Regions from separate parts of the Streptomyces sp. NPDC058683 genome, predicted to be linked through region 2. Evidence: riboswitches for the same ligand, from Rfam matches in the RefSeq annotation. Region 2 holds a riboswitch; each other region holds the start of a gene.
The links. Region 2 has a riboswitch for cyclic di-AMP ahead of ACFWXC_RS24210 (NlpC/P60 family protein). Riboswitches for the same ligand answer to the same signal wherever they lie in the genome.
Positions count from the first base shown of each region.

Region 1: another riboswitch for cyclic di-AMP. It lies ahead of ACFWXC_RS24485 (transglycosylase SLT domain-containing protein); the one in region 2 lies ahead of ACFWXC_RS24210 (NlpC/P60 family protein).
Region 3: another riboswitch for cyclic di-AMP. It lies ahead of ACFWXC_RS41570 (M23 family metallopeptidase); the one in region 2 lies ahead of ACFWXC_RS24210 (NlpC/P60 family protein).

Region 1 covers NZ_JBHXSK010000022.1:41,371-47,313, reverse strand. Annotated here, with positions in the region: gene ACFWXC_RS24500 (FAD-dependent oxidoreductase) at 1-606, shown strand, start outside; gene ACFWXC_RS24495 (hypothetical protein) at 645-1,232, opposite strand; gene ACFWXC_RS24490 (HAD family hydrolase) at 1,381-2,187, shown strand; gene ACFWXC_RS24485 (transglycosylase SLT domain-containing protein) at 2,197-2,685, opposite strand; cyclic di-AMP (ydaO/yuaA leader) riboswitch at 2,691-2,886, opposite strand; gene ACFWXC_RS24480 (CocE/NonD family hydrolase) at 3,529-3,843, opposite strand; gene ACFWXC_RS24475 (polyprenyl synthetase family protein) at 4,432-5,439, shown strand; gene ACFWXC_RS24470 (CHRD domain-containing protein) at 5,609-5,943, shown strand, end outside.
Region 2 covers NZ_JBHXSK010000021.1:171,355-177,297, reverse strand. Annotated here, with positions in the region: gene ACFWXC_RS24215 (NAD-dependent epimerase/dehydratase family protein) at 1-446, shown strand, start outside; gene ACFWXC_RS24210 (NlpC/P60 family protein) at 463-2,508, opposite strand; cyclic di-AMP (ydaO/yuaA leader) riboswitch at 2,517-2,691, opposite strand; gene ACFWXC_RS24205 (DUF1996 domain-containing protein) at 3,089-5,011, shown strand; gene ACFWXC_RS24200 (lipoprotein) at 5,085-5,726, opposite strand.
Region 3 covers NZ_JBHXSK010000052.1:61,064-67,006, reverse strand. Annotated here, with positions in the region: gene ACFWXC_RS41580 (PrsW family intramembrane metalloprotease) at 1-1,008, shown strand, start outside; gene ACFWXC_RS41575 (aldo/keto reductase) at 1,024-1,995, opposite strand; gene ACFWXC_RS41570 (M23 family metallopeptidase) at 2,150-3,193, opposite strand; cyclic di-AMP (ydaO/yuaA leader) riboswitch at 3,201-3,361, opposite strand; gene ACFWXC_RS41565 (PP2C family protein-serine/threonine phosphatase) at 3,630-4,724, opposite strand; tRNA gene ACFWXC_RS41560 (tRNA-Met) at 4,931-5,004, opposite strand; gene ACFWXC_RS41555 (dihydrofolate reductase family protein) at 5,061-5,943, opposite strand, start outside.

The sequences.
Region 1 (5,943 bases), on a different contig from region 2:
GCCGAGGCGGGCGCCCAGGTGCGGGTGGTCTCACGCGGACGCGGCAAGGTCGCCTTCGGCGCCCCGCCCTGGGACCAGCCCCGGCTGCGCCCGGAGTCCCCGTTCGGCCGGGCCTGGTCGCTGTGGGCGCTCAGCTACTACCCGCACCCCTACCGCTACCTCCCCGCGCGCACTCGCCACCACCTGGTCCGCCGGGTGCTCGGCCCGCTCGGCGCCTGGTGGCTGCGCGACCGCTTCGAGGACAAGGTCCAGGTCCACGAGGTCGCCGGTGTGACCGGCGCCGACACCTCCGACGGAGCCCCCGTCCTCACCGTCCGCACCCACGACGGACGCACCGACCGGCTCACCGCCGACCATGTCGTCGCCGCCACCGGCTACCGCGTGGACACCGCGGCGATGGACTTCCTCGGCCCCGAGCTGCGCACCCGCGTCGCGGTCAGCCGCGGCGCCCCGAAACTCGGCGCCGGATACGTCTCCTCCGTGCCCGGCCTGTACTTCACCGGCCTGCCCGCGGCGGCGTCGTACGGACCGGTGATGCGGTTCGTGTGCGGTACGGAGTTCGCCTCGCCGCGTCTGGCCAAGCACATGGCCGCCGCCCACGCCTGACACCCGTCCCGGGGCCGGGCCGCCACCCGGCTCCGGGGCTACGCCTCCGCGGCCGCCCGCTGCCAGGCCAGGAACTCCTCGATCAGCTCGGGCGGGTTGGCCGCCTCCGTGGCCTCGACCTCCCAGCCCGGGCAGTACATGTCGAAGACCACCACCGGCAGCGGCCGCCCGAGTACCTTCTCGATGCGGCCTCCGGCATGCAGGTCCTGGGCCAGCCGTATGCACGCGTCGGCGAAGTGCAGCCCCAACAGGTCACGCTTCGCGTCCAGTTCGGGGCCGTCGCCGTCCCCGTCGAACCAGAGTCCGAGCCGCCGGACCTCTTCGGCGTACAGCGCGCCGCCGACCGGGTCCTCGGGACAGTTGCCGAGCATCTCGAAGCCGTCGAGGAGCCAGCACGCGTAGTTCCAGCGCGCCTCGCCCGGGTCGGCCGGGTTCCGTTCGGCGTCGTACTGGCTCTCGGTGTTGTAGCCGATCGCCACGTACGGTCTGCGATCGTCGTGCTCGACGCGCCAGATGCGGAACGACAGCGCGTAGATCTCCGGCCGCAGCTCCCGCGGGAACCGCTCCAGCACCCCGGTCGCCGCCTCCAGCAGATGCGCCCGGAAGTCTCCCGGTCCGTCCGTCACCACGCCCGCCCCCGTCCGATCGGTGCGCTCAACCCACCGCCAACGTAACGCGCCCCACTGACAACGCCCCATCACGGCGACGGCGGGCGCCACTTGAGGCCGAAACGCACAGTGAGTCTCAGGGGCGTGCTGTCCGTATTCTCTGATCATGGTCGCACCCACCCCGTACTCACTGATCGCCACCGACCTGGACGGCACGCTGCTGCGCGCCGACGACACCCTGTCGGAACGGTCGCTCGCCGCGCTCGCGCGGGCCGGCCGGGCCGGCGCCCGGCATCTCGTGGTGACCGGCCGCCCCGCGCCGAGAGTGCGCCCCCTCCTGGACGACCTCGGCTGCACGGGACTCGCGGTCTGCGGCCAGGGCGCGCAGGTGTACGACGCCGGCGCGGACCGGCTGCTGTGGTCGGTCACCCTGGACCGGGAACTGGCGGAGACCGCCCTCGGCAAGATCGAGGCCGAGGTCGGGCAGGTGTACGCGGCGGTCGACCAGGACGGCGTGGACGGGCTCACGCTCATCGAGCCGGGCTATCTGATGCCCCACCCCACGCTGCCCGCGCTGCGCGTGGGCCGGCGCGACGACCTGTGGTGCGCGCCCATCAGCAAGGTGCTGCTGCGCCACCACACCCTGTCCGACGACGAACTGGCGGCGACCGCGCGCGCGGTGGTGGGCTCGCTGGCGACGGTCACCATGTCGGGGCCGGGAACCGTCGAGCTCCAGCCGTGCGGGGTGACCAAGGCGACCGGCCTGGCGCTGGCCGCCGACCATCTGGGACTGAGCCCCGAACAGGCCGTCGCCTTCGGGGACATGCCCAACGACATCCCCATGTTCGACTGGGCGTCCTACGGGGTGGCCATGGCCAACGCCCATCCCGAACTCAAGACGGTGGCCGACGAGATCACCTTGTCGAACGAGGACGACGGCATCGCCGTCGTCCTCGAAAGACTCTTCGGCTGACGGTGCCGGTCAGTACGCGCCGTGCACGTTGTCCATCGAGCCGTACCGCGCGGCGGCGTAGTTGCAGGCGGCGGTGATGTTCGCGACCGGGTCGTAGATGTCGAACGACGTGCCGTCCACGTGGTAGGTCTTGAACGTCGGGTCGATCACCTGGAGCAGGCCCTTGGACGGGATGCCGGCGGCCGCGTTGGAGTCCCAGAGGTTGATGGCCTGCGGGTTGCCGGAGGACTCACGCATCACGTTGCGGTAGATGCCGTTGTAGCTGCCCGGGATGTGCTTCTCGGCCATGATCGCGAGCGACTCGCGGATCCAGCCGTCGAGGTTGTTCGGGTACCCGGCGAGCGTCGTCGAGGCCGTCGAGGTGGTGGAGGTGGCGGCGGAAGCTGCCGTGGCCCCGATGAGCGGGAGGGCGAGAACGGCGGCGCCGGTGCTGGCGATGGCGAGCGTGCGGATGATGCGGTTACGGCGGGGACAGCGGTGCTGGGCGGCAGCAGACATGGCGTAGTTCCTCTCCGTCGCCTGCGAGGTGAGCTGTCGGGTTCGGGCCCGGGGAGTGCCCGGCCGCGCCGCCCTGAGGCGAGGCGACTTCACCCCTAGCCGTTCCGGTACGACGTCCGTCGGTGACGTCGGTCGCCCGGTCCGGCGACTTACCTGGTTTCCCCGCTCCTGCCGTGCGAATGGACTCGTCGATGGGTCACGACGGGCGGCGGCAGGATTCGGCGTCCGCCCGGCGAGCGGGAACGTATGCGAGAGCACATGTCCGGAACAAGTGCCTGATTCACACAACACACCCATTGACCTTGATCTGAGCCGTATGGGTAACTTGATCCTTTGCGTCTGCCAAGCCTCAACTCGCCCACAGGAAAAGGAAAGAAAGGGTCGCCTTACCGCCTCGGTGGCACTCCGGGCCACGTGACCCACTTCACGAAACGGCAATTGCGGCGAATCGGACAAGAGGGATTCATGGAATCCGTTTTTCCGGGCATCGGCGGAAAAGTGTCCCGCTGTCATTCGCGTGGATTGCCTTGATTGGGGTGGGTTAAGTGACCCGCATCACAGGAAATTCAATAGATTGTCCGAATTGCCTTATTCAGAGGAATTCCGGCCCGGTGGGGCGGAACCGGTGGGGTCCGGTCGGGTGTGGATCGGCAGGGGGCTCTGGGCATCCGGTTCATCCGGTCGTGTGCCCTCTCCGGCGCGCCCTCGTGAACTCCGTACGGTCCGGGTACGCGCGCGTGCCGCTGATCGTGTGCGGTGGGCAGGTCGGCATCCGGCGGCTTGGTCTCCTCGGGTGTCTCGAAGGCCATCGGTCGGCCCAAGGTCCAGGAGTGCGCCAGGAGTTCATGCGTGACGGTCGTACGTGAATCCGGTCACGTCGGAGGAGGGGGGCGGGTTTGCCGACCCGGCGGCGGGCAGGGCGGTCGTCCACGCGCGCGTGTCCACCGTGAGGGCGGAACCTCCGCCGCACCGCCCGTCGTTGTCATAGTGGCCGTCCGTGGAGCGGGCCGCGGCGACCGCCTTGAGCGGCTCGGGCGCGAGGGCCGCCGTCCGGAGGGAGATGCAGCCGTCCTGGGAGAAGCCGACCGTGCCGAGGGCTTGCGTTGTACCGCGGCCGCGCCGTCGACCGCTCGACGGTCGCGGGCCCGCCCTGCCCATCGGCCGAGACGTGCCCGTGGCGCATCGGGCCGCGGGTGGGGGAGGTGGGGGTGAGGTGCGTGTGTGGGCGGGCTCGTCCGCCAGTGGACGCCTCGCGCGCGTGGGGGCAACGTCCTGGCGGCGAAGAGGGGTGCGGAGGTCCTCGTGCGTGATCTCGTAGAGGGCGGCGGTATGGATGCGGATCGGCGCGGTGTGCCCCCGTCGGCTTTGGCGGGCGGCGAAGGGGGTACCTCCGGGCAGGTGACGTCGGACGGGGAGTGGGTGACCGTCCGTGGTCGCCGGTCTGCCGGACGGTCCGGCGTCGGACGCGCTGACGGCGCTGGTCCGGGACGCGGTTCACGCCTCGGCCGGGGACACGGCTTACACCCCGGTTCGGGACAACTGTCGGTACTTCCTGTTAAGTCATTGGATGTCAGATCGTATCGGCTGATCAAAAACATACCGGTCGTGATCCGATAGCGCCCGGGGTGTAACGGTGGGCGCCCTCGGTGATCGAAACCTGACCGGATACGCTGACTTGAGTGATGGCAGCGACCTATCGACAAACCGTGTAATCGCCAGTGGACACCAGCAGACAGGAGACCCCTCGTGACCGTCGGGCCGTTCGGGCTGAGCGTGCGGGACCAGGCTCTGGAAGCCGATGTCCAGGCCGGATTGACGGCTGTCGAGGAGGGCTTGCTAGAAGCCACCAAAAGTGAGGTCCCGTTCATCACGGAAGCCGCGCAGCACCTCGTGCGGGCCGGCGGGAAGCGGTTCCGGCCGCTGCTGGTGATGCTGGCCGCGCAGTTCGGTGACCCGTACGCGCCGGGCGTCGTGCCGTCGGCCGTGGTCGTCGAGCTGACCCACCTCGCCACGCTGTACCACGACGACGTCATGGACGAGGCGGCCGTGCGGCGCGGGGTCGACAGCGCCAACACCCGCTGGGGCAACTCGGTCGCCGTCCTCACCGGCGACTTCCTCTTCGCCCGCGCCTCGCAGATCCTCGCCGACCTCGGACCCGAGGCGGTGCGGGTCCAGGCCCTCGCGTTCGAACGGTTGGTGACGGGTCAGATCCTGGAGACGGCGGGTCCCTCGGACGGACGCGACCCGGTCGACCACTACCTCGACGTGCTCGGCGGCAAGACCGGATCGCTGGTGGCGGTCTCCTGCCGCTTCGGCGCGATGATGTCCGGCGCCGACGAGACGGTCGTGGACGTCCTCACCCAGTACGGCGAACGCCTCGGTGTCGCCTTCCAGCTCGCCGACGACGTCCTGGACATCGCCTCCGACTCCCGCGAGTCCGGCAAGACCCCGGGGACCGACCTCCGCGAGGGCATCCCCACGCTTCCGGTGCTACGGCTGCGGGAGCGGGCCGCGCGGCTGGGGCTGGCCGAGGACATCGCACTGTGCGAGCTGCTGGACTCCGACCTCACGGACGACGCGCGGCACGCGGAGGCCCTGACGGCCCTGCGGGCGCATCCGGCGCTGGAGCAGGCGCGCCGGGACACGGTCCGGTACGCGGAGGAGGCCCGGGCCGCACTGGCCCCTCTGGCCGAATGCGACGCGAAGGTGACGCTCCTGGAGCTGTGCGACGCGGTGGTGCACCGGGCGGGCTAGCCCCCTGCCCGTTCTGCCGACTCGGCTTCCCGAGAGGCCGCACCCAAGGAGCAACCGCCGTGACGCACGTCACACTCCTGGACTGAGTCCAATCTAGGATCCGTTCCGTACCCCTCCCCAGAAGCCGACGCAGGGGGCGTCGGCTGACACAGGGGGAGAAAACGGAATCATGGTCATCAATGCAACGCGTCGCAAGAGCCTCGTCGCCGCAGCCGTCACCGTGACCGCTCTCGGCGGTGCCGCCGTCCCGGCATCCGCCGCCACCAGCCACAGCTCTGCCGGCCGCGGCTCCACCGGCTCCGTCGTCCTCGTCGCCAGTCTGCGCGGCGCCAACGAGGTGCCCGTCGCCGGAGGGCCCGCCGTCGGGGACAAGGACGGCGTGGCGCTGGAGTTCATCCAGGTCAAGGGGGACAAGGTGACCGTCGCCGTGACCTGGCGCGGCACCGGCAGGCCGACCGACCTGCACATCCACCAGGGCGCCAAGGGCACCAACGGCGGGGTGAA
Region 2 (5,943 bases):
CCGCCTCCGAGTCCGGCAGCCTGTTCCTGCTGGACGAGCTGTTCAAGGGCTACTTCTGCTACGGCGCCCCGGACTTCAGCTTCACCACCGCGGACGTCCGCGATGTGGCCGACGCGCACATCGCGGCGGCGGAGAACCCGGCGGCGGGCGGCCGTTACATCGTGGCCAACGAGACGATGACGTCCTTCCACGAGATGTCCCGGATCATCCGCACCCGCCATCCCCGGGATCCGCGTCTGCCGCGCACCGCGCTCCCGCACTGGCCGGTACGGATCCTCGGCCCGTCCTTCGGCCTCACCCAGGACTACATACGCAAGCACCTCGGCATCCGCTTCCGCGTCGACAACAGCCGGGGCATCCACGAACTGGGCCTCACCTACCGGCCCGTCGAGGAGACCCTCCTGGACCACCACGAGAGCTGGCGCACGCGGCGGCGGAGGGGCTGACCCCGACGGCAGGGTCTCAGGCCGGGCGGACCACCCGGTGGATCGCCGACTCCCCGGCGTTGTAGATCGACTCCTCGCGGATGGACGCCCCCGGGCTCGGCGCGTGGATCATCATGCCGTTGCCCGCGTAGACCCCGACGTGGCTGTCGTTGTCGAAGAAGAAGACCAGGTCACCCGGCTCGATGGCGGCCAGTGTCAGCGGGGTGCCGGCGAAGGTCTGGTCCGGTGCGCTGCGCGGCAGCGACACCCCGGCGGCGCGCCAGGCGGCCTGGGTGAGGCTGGAGCAGTCGTACGACTCCGGACCGGTGGCCCCCCAGACACAGGGCCGCCCGATCTGCGCCCGGGCGAACGCCAGCGCCTTCATCGCCTTGCCGGGCTCGGCCGCGGCACCGGGCACGAGGAAGGAGCCGGTGTCGGTGACGGCGCCGGACGCATAGGCGGCCGGGGGCGCGGTGGGAAGCGGGGCGGTGACCACGGGGGGCGCGGTCGGGACGGGCGCGGTGACCACCGGGGGTGCGGTCGGGACAGGGGCGGTGGGGAGCGGGGCCGGGGCGACCGGGGCGGCGGCGGCCATCGCCATGGGGGGCGCGATCGTCGCCGCGGGGGACGCCATCATCGCCCACGGAGGGTCCGTCACCACCGTGGGTATCACTGCCGTGGGCATCGGCGCCTGGGGCGCGGGCATCGCCGGGGCGGTGGCGTAGGCGGCGGCCGCGGGCTGCGCTCCGGTGGCGTAGGCGCCCATGCCGGCGGCGGGCGCGCCGGGGAAGGCGCCGGTGCCGAAGTCGGCCGACGGCATGGCGGCGGGGGCCGGCATGGCGTACGCGGCGGCGGGATAGGCGGTCTCGGGATAGGCGGTCTCCGCGGCGACCGGGGGTGCGCTGACGTACGCGGCGGTCGCGGCGGGCGCCATACCGGGGAAGGAACCGGTGTCCATCGGGCCCGGGACGGGCGCGGCGGTCGGGAAGGCACCGGTGTTCGTGGGGGCCGCGGTCGGGAAGGCACCCGTGTTCGTCGGGGCCGCGGTCGGGAAGGCGCCGGTGTCGGCCGGCATCGGGAACGTACCGGTGGCGCCCGGGGTCATGACCCGGAAGGAACCGGTGTCGCCGGGGCTCGCGGGCGGCATGGGACCCGCGTCCATGGCGGTCACGGCCGGGAAGCTGCTTGTGGCGCCCGGGGTCATGATGCGGAAGCCACCCGTGTCCGCCGGGGACATGGGCTGGGCGGCACCCGGGGTCATGACGCGGAAGGAGCCGGTGTCCGTCGCGGGCACCGTCGGGATGGCGCCCGTGTCCGTCGCGGAAATCGCGGGGAAGGCGCCCGTACCGGTCAGGGCGTCGGTGCGGAAGGAGCCGGTGTCGCCGTACTGGCCGGGCATGCCGTCGGGGGCGGGCCACTGCTGCGCCGGGACCTGGGCCTCGGGCGTGGGCCAAGGGGCCTGGGCCGGCTGCGGGGCCGGCGCGGCCGGTTCGAGTGCCGCGATCGCGCGCTGCCCGGTGCGCTGGGACAGCACCTCGCGCGCCTTGGCGATCTTCAGCTGGCTCTTGGTCTTGGACGTGCCCGGGGTGGCACGCTGCGGCGCGGCGGGGGGCAGCGCCTTGGGCGCGCTGGACGGTCCCGGGGGCAGCGCCGCGGGGGACCCTGCCGTCAGTTCCAGCTTCGGGCGTTCCGGCAGCTCACGGACGACCTCGATGTCGCTCTTAGCGGACGACCCCGCGGGCAGCTCCGGCCGGGACGGGCCGGAGCCCTCCAGCTGGCCGAGCAGGTCGGCGGCCATGGCGCTGACCGGCCGCCGCGGGCCGGGCCGGGCGGGCTGCCGGTCGGAGGGCAGCGCCGCCGGGACGCTCGGCCCCAGTCGCGATCGCGCGCCGTCGAACCACTCGCGGGCGATGCTGTCGAGGCCCGGGTCGTCACGTCGGGGCCGCTTGAACAGCGGGACACCGCGGGACCGCGAGCCCCCGTTCATCGCGCGTGTGGCGTTGTAGTTCCCGGTGGCGTTCTCGGCCTGGTCGTAGAGGCTGTCGATTCGCTGTCGAACCTCGTCACGGCTTTCGGACGCCATGGGGGTCGTGCTCCTTCCGTGCTCCGCCTACCGAGTTAGCTGTCGGGTTCGGGCGGGTCGATCCGGAAGGCATGCCCTACGGTCCTTGCCCCTAAGGGCAGTTGACCGATTCACCCCAGTGGTTCGGTTGGGTCCCCGGCTCCGGAACGCCCCGTTGGGCACCGGATTAGGCGGAGGCCGCGCGGCCCGACGGGATTCGCCGGGGGGAGCCGAACGGCTTGCCCGTCAACTTAGCCAACTTGTGTCACTCGTGTGAAGGTTGAAGTGCGTAATGTCCGATACGTAATTGTGATGTTCGTCGTAGCGTTCGAGATCCGGCCGTGCGGGACGGCATTTCGCCCGTACCCCGGTCGCCGTCGTGCGGCCGTCGGAGCTGTGCCGTCGGCTGCCTGAGGAGTCCGCTACCTGTGAGGTCACCGTGAATTTCCGGGACCGTTGAACACGGTGGCGCCACGCCGCGTATAGGGCGAGGGATTTCCATGTCCGGCCGACCACGACACGCAGGGGAACGACCTTGAGACCCAACAGGCGCAGACGCCCGACCGGCGCACAACGCGCGACCTTCGCAGCGGTCGCCCTGATGCTCGGCGGCGGAGTACTGGTCGCGGTGAACGTCTATGCCTCGGCCACCGAAGGCGGTTCGGACCAGGCCGGGCAGACCGCCAACGCCCAGGTGCTGTCCGCGCCCACCGTCTACTGCCCCGACGTCGGCAGCCGGCTGACGGACGTGCCCGACGCGGCCCGGGCCGACGTCGACGGCGAACTCGCGCAGCTGGACCAGCAGATCGCGGCCGCCTACCAGCAGCTCAAGGAGTCGGCCGCGGCGATCCAGCAGAACCCCGGTCTCGCCGACCAGACGATCCTGGATCCGTTGAAGGAGAAGCGGTCCGAATCCCTCCAGCGCATCGCCGACGCCATCGACCGCGAGGGCGACCGCCCCCAGGGCCTCGACGACCTCGCCGCCTGCACCCTGCGCTCCTCCGACCAGGGCGCCGGTCAGTCGACGGCGCCGCAGGACAGCGCCGCGCCGAGCCAGAGCGCAAGTGCCGGTGCCGGTGCCGGTATCGGCGGCCAGGGCGGGAACGGCCCCGTCGCCGCCGACTACGCCGACATCACCACCGTCCAGCCCAATGTCACGACCCCGTCCGAGCAGTCCGGCGGCTCCACGGGCACCTTCGCCTCCAGCTGCGGCGTCAACGCGAACGGCCTGTTCAACTCGGACAACGTGATCGTGGCGCCCGGTGTCTCCAACGGCGCCCACCACTTCCACGACTACATCGGCAACCAGTCCAACAACGCCTTCGCCAGCGACGACGACCTCGCGAACGCCGACACGAGCTGTGCGGACCAGGGCGACAAGTCCACGTACTACTGGCCCGTGCTGCGGCTGCAGAACGGCAAGCAGGAGCGGGACGCCGACAAGCCGGGCGGCGGCACCGAGGGCAACGCCGGGCAGATCGTGACGGCGAAGGAGGTCACGCTGACCTTCGAGGGCAACCCGACCTCCAAGGTCACCGAGATGCCGCGGCTGCTGCGCATCATCACCGGTGACGCCAAGGCCTTCGTCAACGGCCCGGCCAACGCCAACGCCTCCTGGAGCTGCACCGGTTTCGAGGACCGGCAGCTCAAGGACAAGTACCCGCTCTGCCCCTCGGGCAGTGACGTCGTACGCACGTTCAAGTTCCAGAGCTGCTGGGACGGCCGGAACATCGACAGCGCCAACCACCGCACCCATGTGGCGTTCGCCGCGGCCGACGGCAGCTGCGCGGCCGGTTTCCAGGCGATTCCGCAGCTGGTGCAGCGCATCGTCTACGACGTCGACGCGCCGAGCCTCCAGGACGGCGGCCGTACGGTCCCGCTGTTCTCGGTGGACTCGTTCCCCGAGCAGCTGCACAAGCCGGTCACCGACCACGGCGACTTCATCAACGTCTTCGACGAGGGCCTGATGCGGAAGATGGTCGACTGCATCAACTCCGGCCGCACCTGCGGGGCCGGGGCCGACGAGCAGCCGCCGTCGCAGAGCGCCGACCCCGACCCGTCCGAGTCGGCGAGCCCGGAGAACCCGCCGTCCGACACGGAGAGCCCGGTCACCGAGCCGAGCGACACGGCGGCCCCGGCCGACCCGCCGGCCGAGACCGAGAGCGCCCAGCCCTCCGAGCCGCCCGCCGAGCCGTCCGCCACGAAGACCGAGGCCGGCAACACCGGTCTGCCGCAGGTCTACACGAGCGCCTCGCCCAAGAAGTCGTCCGGCACGGGGGGCGGTGCCATCAGCAAGCCGACCGAGCGGCCCGAGACCCAGACCCCGACCGACACGGCGACCGAGGCCGGCGCCGCTCCGGCGGGCCAGGAGACCCCGTCCACCGCACCCCAGACCGAGCCGCAGGCCGTCCAGGGCGATCTCGCCGAGACCGGCGCCCACCTCTGGCCGGCCGTCTTCGGCGGACTGCTGCTGGCCGCCGGGTTCGTGCTGCTGTGGCGCACCCGATGGAGGAACTCGGCCTGACGCAGGCGACGCGACTCCGCCCGGCCTCGGCCTGACGGAGTCGACGCGACTCCGCCTGACCCCTGTGCCGGGGTCAGGCGGTTCGCAGTGTCCGCTGGGCGAGCTCGAACGCGGGAAGCATCTCCTCGTGCTCCGCGCTGTCGAGCCCGCCCAGGTGCAGTACGACGGGTCCGCGGGGCGTGACCACGGCCAGTGCGGACTCCGTCTTGCTCTCGTCCAGCAGCTTGCTCGTGTAGACGTAGTCGACCCGCACCCCGGCGAGTCCGCCGGACGTGAAGGTCCGGTACTTCGCCTCGCTGGTGTCCTTCTCGGCGGCCACGAAGGCCCGCAGCACCGCGCCGGCGTCACCGCTGCCCGGCTTTCCGGTCGAGACCCGCAGAAAGCCGATGGCCCCGGCGGGCTTGGCGTCGATCTCGCAGACCAGGGTCACCGGGCCCTGACGCAGCAGGCTCTGAGCCAGGTCGCCGTCCGTGCCGTTCGAGGCGACGGCGGCCAGGCCGTCGACCGCCTCCGCCTGCCAGCCGCGGGCGGTGTCGAACGTGACCGGCAGCGCACAGGCCGAACCGGCGGCGCCGACCGTGCCCCCGCTCTGGGCCGCCCCGCTGGACGCCTGCCCCGATTCCCTGACGTCGGTCGCGCGCGGCGACGCCCCGCACCCCGTCAGCAGCCCCGCGAGCAGCGCGAGCGGTACGGCTCTTCTTCCCAGGGTTCCCACCCGTTGCCTCCCCTTCGGCGTCCCCGGCCGGTCACTGTAATCGAGGGCTCCGACAAGGCCGGACGGATATTCGTCCGGGGAGCAGTTGTTGACTGGCTGTCATATTACTGAACCGTAACCTGACGGCCGCTACCGCGGGTAACGCGCTGCTCGCTACCGTCGAGGAAGCCGCACCCGTCCCCTGGGCCGCACCGGGGACGTTGCTCCGCGCTCCCCG
Region 3 (5,943 bases), on a different contig from region 2:
GCGCTGATAGCGATCGTCGCCAACAGCTTCGCGACGCGGTGGATAGCGACGGCGACGGCGGATCCGAGCAGCGCGGACACGCTCGGGGCGACCGTGATAGCGCCGATCGTCGAGGAGTCCGCCAAGGCCGCGGCCGTGCTCCTGGTCTTCCTGTTCCGCAGACGGGACTTCACCGGGATCGTCGACGGGGTGGTGATAGCCGGGGTCACCGCCACCGGGTTCGCGTTCACCGAGAACATCCTCTACCTCGGTACGGCCTTCGGGACCGACCAGCTGAGCGGCGACACCGGCATCGCCTCCGTCACCGCCGCGACGTTCTTCGTGCGCATCGTCATGTCCCCCTTCGCGCACCCCCTGTTCACCGTCCTCACCGGCATCGGGTTCGGCATCGCCGCGTTCTCCGGGGAACGGCAGCGGGTGCGGCGCGTGCTCGTACCGCTCGCCGGACTGCTGCTCGCGATGAGCATGCACGCGTTCTGGAACGGGTCGTCGACGTTCGGGCAGTACGGGTTCTTCGCCGTGTACGGCATGTTCATGGTGCCGGTGTTCGGGCTGCTGACCTGGCTGGCGATCTGGACGCGGCAGCGGGAGCTGCGGACCGTGCGGGAGGAGCTGCCGGCGTACGTGTACGCCGGGTGGCTGGGGGCGGCCGAGCCGTTCGTCCTGGGGTCGATGCGGGCGCGGCAGATGGCCAGGGAGTACGCCGCGTACCACTTCGGCAAGCCGGCCGGGCGGGCGGTCGCCGAGTACGAGGCGTACGCGACGACGCTCGCCCTGCTGCGGCGCCGGGGGCAGCGGGGGCGGGCGGGCGCCGACTTCGTGGAGCGGGAACGGCACCTGCTGACGGAGCTGCGCAGCCGACGTGAGCTGGTCCGCCCCGCCCTCGACTACGCGGCCCGCACCGCCGCCCCGAACGGCTGGCCGGGCTACGCGCCACCGGCCTACGGGGCACCGGGGTGGTACGGGGCGGCGGTGCCGTATCCGTCCTACAACCCGTACCGGGGTTAGCGGGAAAAGCGGGCGTCAGGCGGAGGCCGCCGTGAGCCGGGTCAGCTCCTGGTCCGTCAGCTCCAGGTCCGCCACGCCCAGCAGGGCCGGGAGCTGTTCCAGGGCGCGGGCCGAGGCGATGGGGGCCGTGACGGTGGGCTGGGCCGCCAGCCAGGCCAGGGCGACCGTGGGGACCGGGGCGGAGTGGGCCTCGGCGATCTCGTCCAGGGCGGTCAGCACCTTCTGACCCCGCTCGGTCTCCAGGTACTGGGCCGCGCGGCCCGCGCGGGCGCTGTCGACCGTCGTGCCCGGGCGGTACTTGCCGGTGAGGAAGCCGGCGGCCAGGGCGAAGTACGGGACCGCCGCGAGGCCGGTGCGGGAGGCCAGGTCCTGGAGGGGGCCCTCGTAGGTGTCGCGGGAGACCAGGTTGTAGTGGGGCTGGAGGGCGACGTACCGGGCGAGGCCCTCGCGGTCGGAGAGGTCCAGGGACTCCTGGAGCCGCTCGGCGGTGATGTTGGACGCGGCGATGTGCCGGACCTTGCCCGCCCGCACCAGTTCGTCCAGGGCGCCGATGATCTCCTCGACCGGGATCTCGGGCTTGTCGAAGTGGGTGTAATACAGGTCGATGTAGTCGGTGTCCAGGCGGCGCAGGGACGCGTCGGCGGCGGCCTTGATGTTGGCGCCCGACAGGCCCGGGTAGTCGGGGTGCTGGCTGACCTTCGTCGCGATCACGACGTCGTCGCGGTTGCCGCGCGCCTTGACCCACTTGCCGATGACGGTCTCGGACTCGCCGCCCTTGTGGCCCTCGATCCAGGCCGTGTACGAGTCGGCGGTGTCCACGAAGTTGCCGCCGGCGGCCGTGTACGCGTCGAGGACGGCGAAGGAGGCGGCCTCGTCGGCGGTCCAGCCGAAGACGTTGCCGCCCAGGCAGAGCGGAAAGACCTCCAGGTCGGAGGCGCCGAGCTTACGGAGGGAACGGGAAGCGGAAGAACCGGAAGAAGGGGTCATGCCTCAGTTCAACACCGGCTGCCGGTGCGCCCATGCCGACGCAACGCGAAGTTCTCGTAAAAGCGGAATGCACCGGGGTACCGCGGGTACACCGAACCGGCAGCCCTGACGTCGGGGGGTTGTCGTCAGGGCCGCCGGGGATCAGTGGGGTCCGTCAGGGGTTGAGGCCCTTGCCGCGCAGCCAGGTCATCGGGTCGATGCCGGTGGCCTGACCGCCGGGGTGGACCTCCAGGTGGAGGTGCGGGCCGGTGACGTTGCCGGTGGCGCCGACGCGGCCGATGACGTCACCGGTGGCGACCTTCTGGCCGACCTTGACGCCGATCGAGGACTGGTGACAGAACCACAGCTCGGTGCCGTCGTCGAGGGTGAGGATGGTGCGGTAGCCGTACGAGCCGGCCCAGCCGGCCTCCGTGACGGTGCCGCTGTGCACGGCCTTGATCAGCGTGCCGGTGGGAGCGGCGAAGTCGAGGCCGGTGTGGTAGCCGGAGGCCCACATCGAGCCGGCCTGCCCGAAGGTGCCGGTGATCGTGTAGGAGACGACCGGCAGCGTGTACTGCTTGGCCAGCGCGGCGAGCCGCTGCTGCTCGGCCTGTGCCTTCTCGGCGGCCTGTGCCTGCTCCTTGGCGTCGGCGGCCTTGGCGGCCGCCGCCTTCTCCGCCTTGGCCTCCGCGTCGGAGACCGCCTTGTCGGCGGCGGCCACGGCCTTGGCGGTGGCCTTGACGTCGAGCTGGGTCTGCTGCTGCTCGGCCTGGGCGATGATCCGGCTGCGCAGCGCCTCACCGGCGTCGGCCGAGGAGTCGGAGGAGTCCGCGTCGGTGGCGGGCGTCGTGGTGACGCTGCTGAGCGCGGTCTGGGTGACCTGGTGGCCGCCGTCCTCGCCGAGCAGGGAGTCGACGGACGACGGCAGGTCGGGCAGCGAGATGGAGACCGGCGGCTTGCCGGTGTTGGCGCTGGCCATGCCGCCCGCGCCGACGGCGGCGATGACGCCTACGCCGAGGACCGTGGAGCTGCGGGCGAGCCCGCCGCCGCGCTGCTTGGCGACCCGGTGCCGGCCGCGTACCGGGGCGAGGGACTCCTCGGTGGGGTTCCACTCCTCCCAGGGGCCCTCGTCGGTGCGGTAGCCGCCGTAGCCGAAGGTCTCGGGTTGACGCTGGCTGGGCACGAACGGAGCTGTCGGAGCAGGCGGGTTGGACGCCACGCGGGCGCACTCCTTTCCTTCCGCTGCCTACCGGGTTAGCTGACGGGTTCGGAGCGGGAAGGTCTCCTACGCGCGTATACCGGCCGTTTCGTACCCGGCGGCAGCCGTGCGATTCACCCCAAGGTGGTGGTTCCCCGGTTCCCTTGCGGGATTCGGCGCGTGCGCGCGGAGCCGTCGCGGGTGACGGCTGGGACGACCGCGCTGCGTTATCGAACGTTAATAGACCCGGCTGTCAGATTCCAAGCTGTTCTCCTTGATCATTAAGCTTTCAAAGCATGGACTTACCTGCCATGAACGGTCAAAAACGGTCGACTTGACCCTGCGTTCTGTCCAGCTCAGGAGTCACAGGCGTTTTGATGGTGACTCAGCCGTTACGCGGAGGGCGGTCGTCCGTGCACCGAGGGTGACAATCCCCAGAACGGCCGCGTGATCGCGCTCAGGGCCGCCGTACGGCCAGCAGCGCCATGTCGTCCGTCATGCCGCCGCCGGTGTGCCGGCGCACCTCGGCCGCGAGCCGGGCCAGCAGCGCGCCGGGGGCGGTGACGACACGGCCGGTCAGCCGCCGCTCGGGGTCGTAGAACCGGCCGTGCGCGTCCCGCGCCTCGGAGAGGCCGTCGGTGTACAGCAGCAGCGTGGCCCCGCTCGGGAACGCGTACTCGGCGGCCCGGTCCGGCCAGGCCCCCAACTCGCCCATCCCGAGCGGCAGCGCGGCCTCGGGCACCCGTACCGGGCGCACCTCGCCGTCGCCGTACACCAGCAGGGGCGGCGGATGGCCGCGGTTGACGACCCGGATCGCGCCGTCGCCGTGCGGGAGTTCGACGAGTACGGCGGTGGTGAACCCCTCGACCGCCTCGAGGCCGCCGCGCCGGACGCCCTCGCGGGCCAGCGCCCGCTCCAGCCGCCCCGCCACCGCCTCCAGCGTGGCCTCCTGCTCGGCGGCCTCCCGGAACGCGCCGATGAGCACGGCGACGGCGGCGACCGCGCCCATGCCCTTGCCGCGGACGTCGCCGACGATCAGCCGTACGCCGTACGGGGTGTCCTGGACGGCGTACAGGTCGCCGCCGATGAAGGTGCCCTCCTGGGCCGCCTCGTAGCGGGCCGCGATCTCGAAGCCGCCGATCCGCTCGGCGGGCTCGGGCAGGACCGCCCGCTGGGCGGCCTCGGCGATCTCGCGGGCGGAGGCGAGGCGCTGGTCGCCGAGGCGCACGACCCGGTTGATGCCGACGGCGAGGGCGGCGACGGTGACCACGGTGAGGACCTCGGTGACCGTGTCGACGTTCGGGCCGAAGCCGAAGCGGGCGTGCACGGCGTAGGCGGCGAGGAAGGACGTGAGGCCGGTCAGGACGGTGGTGCGCAGCGAGGAGAGGGGCGCGGCGATCAGCGGGGCGGCCGTGAAGAACGGGACCGCCGTGAAGGCCTGTGGGGTGAGGATGTCGTAGCAGACGCCGGCGACGATCAGCAGGGCCGGCAGGAAGCGGGCCAGGGTGCGGACGGCTGCGGACCCGTCCTCCTGCGCCTCTCCAGGGGCCACGGTACGACTCCCCATATGTCCCAGGTGTCCAATGCGTGTCCGTCCAGGTTTGCGGCTGCAAGTGTGCGGGGGCGAGCGGTGTGGGCCGGGCGGATGAGTGCGGACGGATGTGATGAGGGACACGTGCCGGGATATGACCCGGTAGGTGACGGTAAATGACTCAGGGCCGGAATCCTCGTTCTTGGATTCCGGCCCTGATTCTTCAGTAGCGGGGACAGGATTTGAACCTGCGACCTCTGGGTTATGAGCCCAGCGAGCTACCGAGCTGCTCCACCCCGCGTCGGTGACACCAGCATACGCCATCGGAAGGGGGAGAGTCACACGGGTTAAGAGAGGTCAGCCGAGCAGGTGCGCGTTCGGGGTCTTCGCCAGGTCCTCGTACTCGCCCAGCACCAGCACCGCCACCCCCGCCTCCCGCAGCATCCCCGTCCCGTCGGCCGCCGCCACGAAGGTGTCCGGCTCGCGCCACGCCGTCACCACCCGCCGTACCCCGGCCCGGAGGATCAGCTCGGCGCAGGGGCGCGGCCGGGACGCGCGGTGGGTGCAGGGTTCGAGGCTGGTGTAGACGGTGGCCGTGGCCAGCCGGGGATCGGCCGGGGGGATCTTGGCCAGGGCCGCCTCCTCCGCGTGGACGACGGAGTCGCCGGCCTCCCGGGAGTGGCCGCGGGCCAGTTCCGTGCCGTCGGCCGCGACCACCACCGCGCCGACGCTGAACGCGGTCCGGGAGGGCGGGCAGTCGGCCGCCAGCCCGCAGGCGAGGCGCAGCCAGTGCCGGTCCGCGGCGGACGCCACCGCACCCGCGCCGGGCGCGGTGGGCTCGTACCGCATCAGGACGACGTCCTCGATACGGCGGCTCTCCAGGAGCCGCAGCCGCCCGGCCTGGTACCCGCCCGGGCCGAACAGGCGCGGTGCCTTCGGGTCGCCCACGAAGAGCGGGGCCAGGACCAGCTGGAGTTCGTCGGCCAGGCCCTGCTGGAGAAGCTGGGTGTGGACGGTGCCGCCGCCCTCGACCATCAGCCGGCCGACCGCCCGCTCCTCGTGCAGGTCCGTCAGCAGCGCGGGCCAGTCGAGACCGGCGCCGAGGGAGACGACGTCCGCGGCGATACCGAGGCCGCGGATCCGCGCCGCGCCCGCCTCCGTCGTGTACACGACCTTCTCGCCGCCGGTGTGCCAGAACTTCGCGTCCGGGTCGAGGTCGCCGGTCGCGGTGACCGTGACC